Hydrogenispora ethanolica: one gene and its partner. The protein of the gene in region 1 interacts with the protein of each later gene in a pairwise test. Links are inferred from orthologs where the notes say so. Each region holds a gene or a part of one and is shown in the gene's direction. Other genes may lie near its edges.

Region 1 (4,635 bases):
CCTTTTCAAAACTCCATTTTCCTTTATAATGGTTGTAGGAGGAACGAAACGATGAACGCTTTGATGGATAACGCGGAGCTGCAAGGCCTGATCAAGCGCTGCCCTCCGGAAATCTACCGTCAGTTGGAGATCAAACACGTCGGGACCGGCGAGATTCTTTTTTTCCAGGGCGAGACGCCGCGCTTTACGTATATTCTTTTAGAGGGCAACTTCAAGTCCTACCATTGCAACCCCTTGGGCGCGAAATACTTCATCGCCATTCTCTACCCCGGCGAGATCCTGGGCGAGGTTGAGGGCCTGGAAAGCTTGCCCTATTGCGGCACGCTGGAGGCGATCCGCGACTCGACCTTGCTGGTCATCCCGCACGCGGTCTACGAAGAATGGTTGCGTCAGGACGTCAACTTTAGCCTGTATGTTTATAAGGTGTTGTGCCGGAAATTTTACAGCCTGGTCAAGAAGAGCGCCGAGGACGGCTTGTATCCCCTGAAGTACCGCTTGCTGAACCTCCTGATCTATCTGCATGGCGAAAACGGCGCGGGCATGCCGGTGCAAAAGGAATTGCTGGTCGAGACCCTGGGATCGACGCCGCCCAGTATCGAGCGGATCATTGCCGATCTGACGGCCAAGGAGCTCATCGAATGTCGCGACGCCGAGATCAGGGTGCTGTCGGTCGATGGCTTGAATAAAGAATTATGGCTCTCTTGAAAATCTCTACCCGTATGGGGGCAGCGCTCGCCCGGTCCAACGGACCGCAAAGAGAGGCCCGCTTTCCGCGGCGGCCTCTCTTTTGAATGGATCCGGGTTCCGATTTGTCAAACCGTTTCGACTACAACCAACCAATGTATCCAGGTTGTGGCGGCTGAATCTGAACCCGCCGTCGTGGTGAGCGCGGCTTCCGATTCAGGGGACACTTGGAAAATGGATAGGGAATGCTTCCACTTTACTTGCCGATAAACATCTGGGTGTAAATGTTGCCGTAAACCGAGCCGGAGGCAATGCCGATACCAATCTGGGTATAGCTGGTGTTCAAAATATTGGCGCGATGACCCTCACTGTTCATTAATGCCTGATGCGCGGCTTCGGTGGAAGAGTTCCCGGCGATATTTTCGCCGGCGGTCTTGTAGGTCACGCCGTAGCTCTTCATCATATCAAAGGGCGAGCCGTAAGTCGGGGATGTATGTCCGAAATAATTGTTCTTCACCATGTCGGCGCTCTTGAGCCGGGCGAGGGTGACCAGAGTGGAATTGACCGATAAGGCGGCGATTCCGCGGCTGGTCCGTTCCTGATTCACCAGGTTGACCATCTTGGTTTCCTCGGCGGCTAAACCGGTGGACGGCGTATTCGGCGTCGTGGGAGTGGTGGGAGTGGTCGGCGTTGTAGGAGTCGTGGGCGTCGTCGGCGTCGTCGGCGTCGTGGGTTTGGACGGCGCCGGCCGATAAATGGGAATCGCTCCATAACGAGTGCTGTAGGATCCCGGGATATAGAGACTGTAACCAGAGGAGTAAGTGCTCTTCCCCGTCGAATAATAATAATTGGTTCCCGCCAAAGCAGGGACGACACTGAAGGAAATCAGCGCGATCACAGTCATTGTGCCTGCCAAAAACTTGCTGAATCTGTTCATAGCTATCTCTCCTTTCATGTTAAACCCTTGGATTTGGAAACCATGCCCCGTTTTACCGTTATGACAACGATTTGACATGAATAGAATTCGTTAGCAAAAATGTAAAACCTTTAGGAAACTATGGCCAATCGAGGTAAAATTAACATATTCGGTTCAAAACCCTTTTATTTCACCTAAATTAGCCGATTTGAAAGTAGAGTATAGTAAACCGGCCCGAGCTTTTGGGTTCACCCTGGCCTTCGGACAGGGTTTGTCACAACGCTTTTAAGCCCGAACCAATTTTCGCCGGCGGTCCATTGGAGGAATCCCTCCAGTCGTTTCGAATTATGCAATATGCAACGACATGATTTGAATCATATGATTTGCGAAAAAACGGTGAAGCGTTCGTTATTTTCGCAAACACATATACCCAAGGATTAATGTCGTTGCATAGATGAGGAATTTACGCTGATTGTGACAGAGGAGGAACCATGGAAACCAATTTACAGCGATTCGGCGTTTCCATCGACAACACGTTATTAGAGGAATTCGACGAGTTGATCGCCAAAAAAGGGTATACCAACCGCTCGGAGGCTATCCGCGACCTGATCCGCGATTACCTGATCGAGGAGCGCTGGCGGACCGGGACCGCCCAGGCCGTCGGCACGATCACTTTAGTCTACAACCACCATCTCCGGGAACTCTCGGACCGACTCAATGATATTCAGCACGATTACCACGACAAGATCGTCTCCGTGCTTCATGTCCATCTGGATGCCCATCATTGCCTGGAGGTTCTGGTGGTGCGGGGCGATACCACGGCGATTCAGACCATCGCCGGCCGTTTGAGCAGCGTCAAAGGAGTACAGCATTGCAAGCTGGTGACGACCGCCGGTGGAAATATTTAGGCCGGCCATTTGCGCCGGCGCCGCTACAAGTTATCGGGTTCGCTTATCTTGGTTGAGGGGAAAGAAAAAACCGGCTTCCGCCGGTTTTGCGATCGTATTCAATATTCGGTTCAAATGGCTTTTTCGCTCCGAACGGCCTACCGCGCCGGTCATCTGCGTACCTGATGGGCTATGATCATCCACTTGTCGTCGAATTTCCGCAATAGATATGCATAGCTGCCGCTCTGGTCATCCTGGACCGGGATGGGCCCCCCTTGATAGCTCAGTTTCACCTGGAGCTCCACATCGCCCGGTTGGGCCGGGCCGGGACTACCTTTGATATTCCAGGTCGTGGTCTCGGTACCCTCGTAAACGATCTTTTTCACAATCTGAAAGTTTTTGATCGGAACCGGCTTCGCGAGGGCGAAGGTTTTCAGATCGTAGCATTGGACCACTCCGTCCCAATCCCCGGCTTGCATACATTTGTAATAGCTCTGCAGCGTGGTTTCGGGCGAAGTCAGGTCGAGCGCAGTTTTGTTTTTATTAGTGCTCCGAAACACGACCGGCGCCGCCGGTTTGAGCCGCGCGTTATTCACTGCCGATAACAACACGCCGGTCGACAATAGCATGGCCAGCAATACGACGATTCCGATGACAACCAACTTTACGCTTTTTTGCACAGTATGGACCTCGATCACCCAGATTTGCGATACATGCAACTTTCGTTTCTATTCTTCAATCTCCGGCGGGTTTTCCCTCTATTGAAATAGGAGATTTACAAATTTTTTAAACAATCGACGCTCCCGCTGAGAGAGTTTGAAACGACTTCATCACTTGCTTTTCTGAGCTTTTATGTTCACCCTGCCTTCGGACAGGGTTTATCACAACGCTTTTAAAAGCCATGTGATAAAGTCCTCAAATTCGGAAATCATCCTTTCAATGGACTAAAAAACGACTTTATCACTTGCTTTTCTGAGCTTTTGTGTCACCCTGCCTTCGGACAGGGTTTATCACAACGCTTTTAAATACTGGCGAATGGCTTCGACCACCATGGCATGGTCTTCCTCCTGGGCCAGGCCGGAGACGGCGATAGTGCCAACCACGCCGACATTCCGAATCAGAATGGGGAAAGCGCCGCCATGGGCCGAGTATTCCAGCGGATTCACATAATACCGCTGATCGATGGTGGTGCCCGATTTCACCAATTGCTGTCCCACCCGGAGCGAACTCTTATGGAAACGGTTCACTACCCGGCACTTGCGAATAATCCATTGGTCGTTGTCGGGCGTCGTTCCTTCGCACGCATAATGAAAGAGCTGTTGACCGGAACGGGTGATGTCGATGGTGATGGCTTTCCTTTCTTTTTGAGCCCGCTCCGCCAGTTTCAACCCGATCTCCAGCGCCGTCCGGTTGGTAAACGCTTCAAATTGTAATTCCTGTTCCTCCCGGACCCGTTCTTGAAGTTCTTGATCGATATTCATCCCGATTTTTCTCCTTCCATGGTACCTGCCGCCCCAAGCCTTTTGGTCCAATGCTTGGCGGATGGATCCCCATGATCTTGATTCGTTCCGGCGCCGTTTTTTTCCTGCCGCGCCGCCTAAGAATCTCCGGCTCATGAGCCAACCAACGCCCGGTCGATGATCCGTTTCAACTCGGCAAACTTATAAGGTTTGGCGGCTACGCCGCAAAAACCGTATTTTTGGTACTCGGCGATGATCGGATCATTGGCGTAACCGCTGGAGACGATGGCTCTTACCGCGGGGTCCACCGTTTTGAGCTCGGCGATGGTCTCCTGGCCGCCGAGCCCTCCGGGGACTGTCAGGTCCATGATCACCAGATCAAAAGGAGCCCCCTCCTCCATGGCCCGCCGGTAATCCTCCAAGACTTCCCGGCCATCCCGGGCCAGCACGACGCGGTAGCCGGCATCCCGCAACATTTCGCCGACACTATCGCGGATCGTTGCCTCGTCGTCCATCAATAAAAGGGCGGCTTCCCGGGTCGCGGCCACTTCCGGGCTTTCTTCCTCCACGGCGGGCCGGGCATTCGTAGCAGGCAATAAAATGGTAAAGGTGGTTCCCACCAGGGGAACGGACTCCACTTCGAGATAGCCATTGTGTTTTTTGATAATGGAATAGGAGGTGGCCAGTC
Region 2 (3,639 bases), on another replicon or contig:
TGAAGGGCAATGGCTAAAAAAATTACGGCTTTCGTAAAACTGCAAGTTCCGGCTGGTAAAGCAAATCCTGCGCCACCGGTAGGCCCTGCCCTAGGTCAACACGGCGTCAACATTATGGAGTTTTGTAAGACGTTCAACGAACGCACGTCGAATCAGGCTGGAATGATCATTCCGGTTGTGATCACCGTGTATGAGGATCGTTCGTTTACATTTATCTGCAAAACACCCCCCGTGCCTGTTTTGATTAAAAAAGCCATTAATGTGGAGAAAGGTTCCGGAACTCCGAATAAGGATAAAGTCGGTAAGATCAGCCGGGCGAAAGTCCGCGAGATCGCCGAGCTGAAGATGCCGGACCTGAATGCCGCCAGCGTAGAGGCAGCCATGAGCATGGTCGCCGGTACGGCGCGCAGCATGGGGATTGTGGTAGAAGATTAGTCGCTTCAAACCGTGGGAGGAAGTAATTCCGTTATGACCACAAAGGAGGAAATGATATGCCGAAACATGGAAAACGCTATCAGGAATCCGCGAAATTGGTTGACGGCGTTAAGCTGTATGACCCGGCGGAAGCCTTGAATATTATTAAATCGATGCCAGTAGGTAAATTCGATGAGACGGTCGAGATTTCGATCCGTTTGGGCGTAGACCCGCGTCATGCCGATCAACAGATCCGTGGCGCCGTGGTGCTGCCTTTTGGTACCGGACGTACGGTGAAAGTGGCCGTCTTCGCCAAAGGCGAAAAAGCCAAAGAAGCCGAAGAGGCGGGCGCTGAGAAGGTTGGCGCCGAAGACCTGATTGAAGAGATTCAAAAAGGTTGGATGGACTTTGATGTGGCCGTGGCGACTCCGGATATGATGGGCGCTGTCGGTAAACTGGGTAAGATTTTGGGGCCGAAAGGCTTGATGCCGAACCCCAAGACCGGCACCGTTACTTTTGACGTTGCGAAAGCCGTAAAAGAGATCAAAGCCGGTAAGGTCGAATACCGGGTCGATAAGACCGGTATCGTGCATGTGCCCATTGGGAAGGTTTCTTTTGAAGCGGAAAAGTTGTTGCGTAACTTCCGGACGCTGATGGATGTGATCGTCAAAGCCAAACCGGCCAGCGCCAAGGGGACCTATATCAAGAGCGTGGTGCTTTCGGCTACGATGAGTCCCGGCGTCAAAGTTTCCCCGCAATCGGCCCAGTCGGCTGCGAGCGCCGAGCATTAAAATACGGAAGATTGTACTTCAACTGAATATTTGAATTCGCGCCATAGACAGTAGGCATCGGTAATTGAGCCGATTTAATGGGGAAACCCGCCTACCGAGGCTGGAATGGTTTTCACAGGGTGATAACAGACCTCCAGTTTAGCTATGGGGGTCTTTATTTTTTGTTTCCAAAGGTGATTACTTTTTAAAGGAGGTGTAAACATGGCAAGACCGGAAAAGGAAGCGGCGGTAAGTGAAATTCAAGAAAAACTGCAGAAATCCAAAGCAGTAGTACTCGCCGACTATCGGGGGCTGAATGTTCAGGAAGTTACCGAGCTCCGGAAGAAACTACGGGAAGCCGGCGTCGAGTATAAAGTCGCTAAGAACACTCTGACCAGCCGGGCGGCGAAGTCGGTTTCCATCGAAGGGCTCGATTCCTATCTGAGTGGCCCGACGGCTTTGGCATTCGGATATAACGACCCGGTTACACCGGCGAAAATACTCTCGAATTTTGCCAAAGATCACAAACACTTGGAGCTGAAAGGCGGTATTCTCGAGGGAAAGGTCATTGACTTTAACGCCGTCAAAGCGTTGGCTGATCTGCCTTCCCGCGAGGCATTGCTGGGTCAAGTGGCTGGTTTGATGCAGGCTCCGCTCCGTGGCATGGCTACGGTGCTTTCAGGGCCCATCCGCAATTTGGTTTATGCAGTTGAGGCGATTCGCAAGCAGAAAGCCGGAGAAGAATGATTATTAAAGGAGGATTCTATCGATGAGTAAAGTAAGTGAAGTTTTAGAGATCGTCAAAGGTTTATCCGTTCTGGAATTAAACGAATTAGTCAAAGCTTTTGAAGAGGAATTCGGCGTATCCGCCGCCGCTCCGGTTGCAGTCGCTGCTGCTCCGGCTGCCGCTGCTCCGGTCGCTGAAGAGAAAACCGAGTTTGACGTCCTGCTGGTGAGCGGCGGCGCCCAAAAGATCCAAGTGATCAAAGTGGTCCGCGAAGTAACCGGCCTCGGCCTGAAAGAAGCCAAAGATCTGGTTGACGGCGCTCCGAAGAAAGTCAAAGAAGGCATTTCCAAGGCTGACGCCGAGGAACTCAAGAAGAAACTCGAAGATGCCGGCGCTACCGTTGAACTGAAATAATCGGGTGTTGAAAAAGGGCTGGTTAATTTTCCGGCCCTTTTTTTATTTTTTCCTTGACAGGAAATTCTTACTGTGATATTATAATAATCTGCGAAGTTTGGCAATGGTTTCAAAAAAACTTTTTTAAACAGGTATAATCGCGGCTATAATATTAAAAATAAGTGAATGCGGGCTGAGGTTGCTGAAAAGTAGTTTGACGAATATTCCTTGAACAAAGATAGTGGCGAGGATAACTATTGTTACCTTGCTTTTGTCTGTTTTCGTAGGTACTCAGGCCCGGTTATTACTATTCTGAAGAGGTGAGTGGCTTGCAGGAAGCTGTCCAAAAACATCGTAACAGAGTGAGCTTCGCCAAGATCGAAGAAATCCTGGATATGCCGAACTTAATTGAAGTTCAGCAGAAATCGTATCAGTGGTTTTTAGATGAAGGCTTGCGTGAAATGTTCCGAGACATCTCGCCGATTCAGGATTTTACCGGCAATTTGGTCTTGGAGTTTATCGATTATGCGCTGGGCGATCCGAAATATCCGGTCGAAGAATGCAAGGACCGCGATGTTACATATGCTGCGCCGCTGCGGGTGCGGGCCCGGCTAATCAATAAAGAGACCGGCGAAGTGAAGGAACAAGAGGTCTTCATGGGCGATTTCCCGTTGATGACCGAGAAAGGAACCTTCATTATTAATGGCGCCGAGCGGGTTATCGTTAGCCAGCTGGTCCGTTCGCCGGGCGTCTATTTCGGAAGAACTCAGGATACCACCGGAAAATACCTATACTCCTCCAGCATCATTCCCAACCGTGGCGCCTGGTTGGAGTATGAATTCGATTCCAATGACGTGTTATATGTGCGGATCGATCGGACCCGGAAACTTCCGGTGACCATATTATTGAAGTCTTTGGGATTGGGCAACAACTATCAGCTCAATGATCTCTTCGAAGGCCACGAAGTTATCAAAAACACCCTGGAACGGGATAACACCCAAAACGAAGAAGAAGCTCTGGTTGAGATCTATAAACGGTTGCGTCCGGGTGAACCGCCGACGGTCGATAGCGCGCGTAGCCTTTTTGAGACGTTGTTTTTTGATCCGAAACGCTACGATCTGGCCTCGGTGGGACGTTATAAGATCAATAAGAAACTGGGCTTGAACTTCCCCGCCAAATCGACCAAACCGTATGTGGATGCCGAGGGAAACGAGGTTCCGGGCCAGGAAGCCGTAAAGACCTTAATGAAGGAAGATGTCATTGAGGTTGTAAAATACTTACTGAATTTGTTTGGCGGGGTCGGCGAGATCGATGACATCGACCACCTCGGCAACC

The links. Proteins that work in one complex are often made in the same cells at the same time.
Region 2: the proteins of nikR (region 1) and rplL interact in binary tests that used the Escherichia coli proteins (3 or more experiments, as listed by UniProt). The link is inferred for Hydrogenispora ethanolica from one-to-one orthologs.

Annotation. Positions count from the first base shown.
Region 1 is NZ_SLUN01000005.1:126,613-131,247, reverse strand. What follows is about bases 1,068-3,799. They hold nikR (nickel-responsive transcriptional regulator NikR), read left to right. Parts: upstream 1,068-2,091; coding sequence 2,092-2,508; downstream 2,509-3,799. Other genes in these bases: EDC14_RS06245 (heme-degrading domain-containing protein), read right to left, coding at 3,498-3,799; EDC14_RS06250 (hypothetical protein), read right to left, coding at 2,658-3,167; EDC14_RS06260 (CAP domain-containing protein), read right to left, coding at 1,068-1,621. In the rest of the region: EDC14_RS06265 (Crp/Fnr family transcriptional regulator), read left to right, coding at 52-705; more of EDC14_RS06260, read right to left, coding at 941-1,067; more of EDC14_RS06245, read right to left, coding at 3,800-3,968; EDC14_RS06240 (PAS domain S-box protein), read right to left, coding at 4,100-4,635. UniProt on the Escherichia coli protein: Transcriptional repressor of the nikABCDE operon. Is active in the presence of excessive concentrations of intracellular nickel.
Region 2 is NZ_SLUN01000065.1:1,261-4,899, forward strand. Bases 952-3,639 are described here. They hold rplL (50S ribosomal protein L7/L12), read left to right. Parts: upstream 952-1,953; coding sequence 1,954-2,325; downstream 2,326-3,639. Other genes in these bases: rplA (50S ribosomal protein L1), read left to right, coding at 952-1,205; rplJ (50S ribosomal protein L10), read left to right, coding at 1,407-1,931; rpoB (DNA-directed RNA polymerase subunit beta), read left to right, coding at 2,700-3,639. In the rest of the region: rplK (50S ribosomal protein L11), read left to right, coding at 10-435; more of rplA, read left to right, coding at 492-951. UniProt on the Escherichia coli protein: The binding site for several of the GTPase factors involved in protein synthesis (IF-2, EF-Tu, EF-G and RF3). Is thus essential for accurate translation.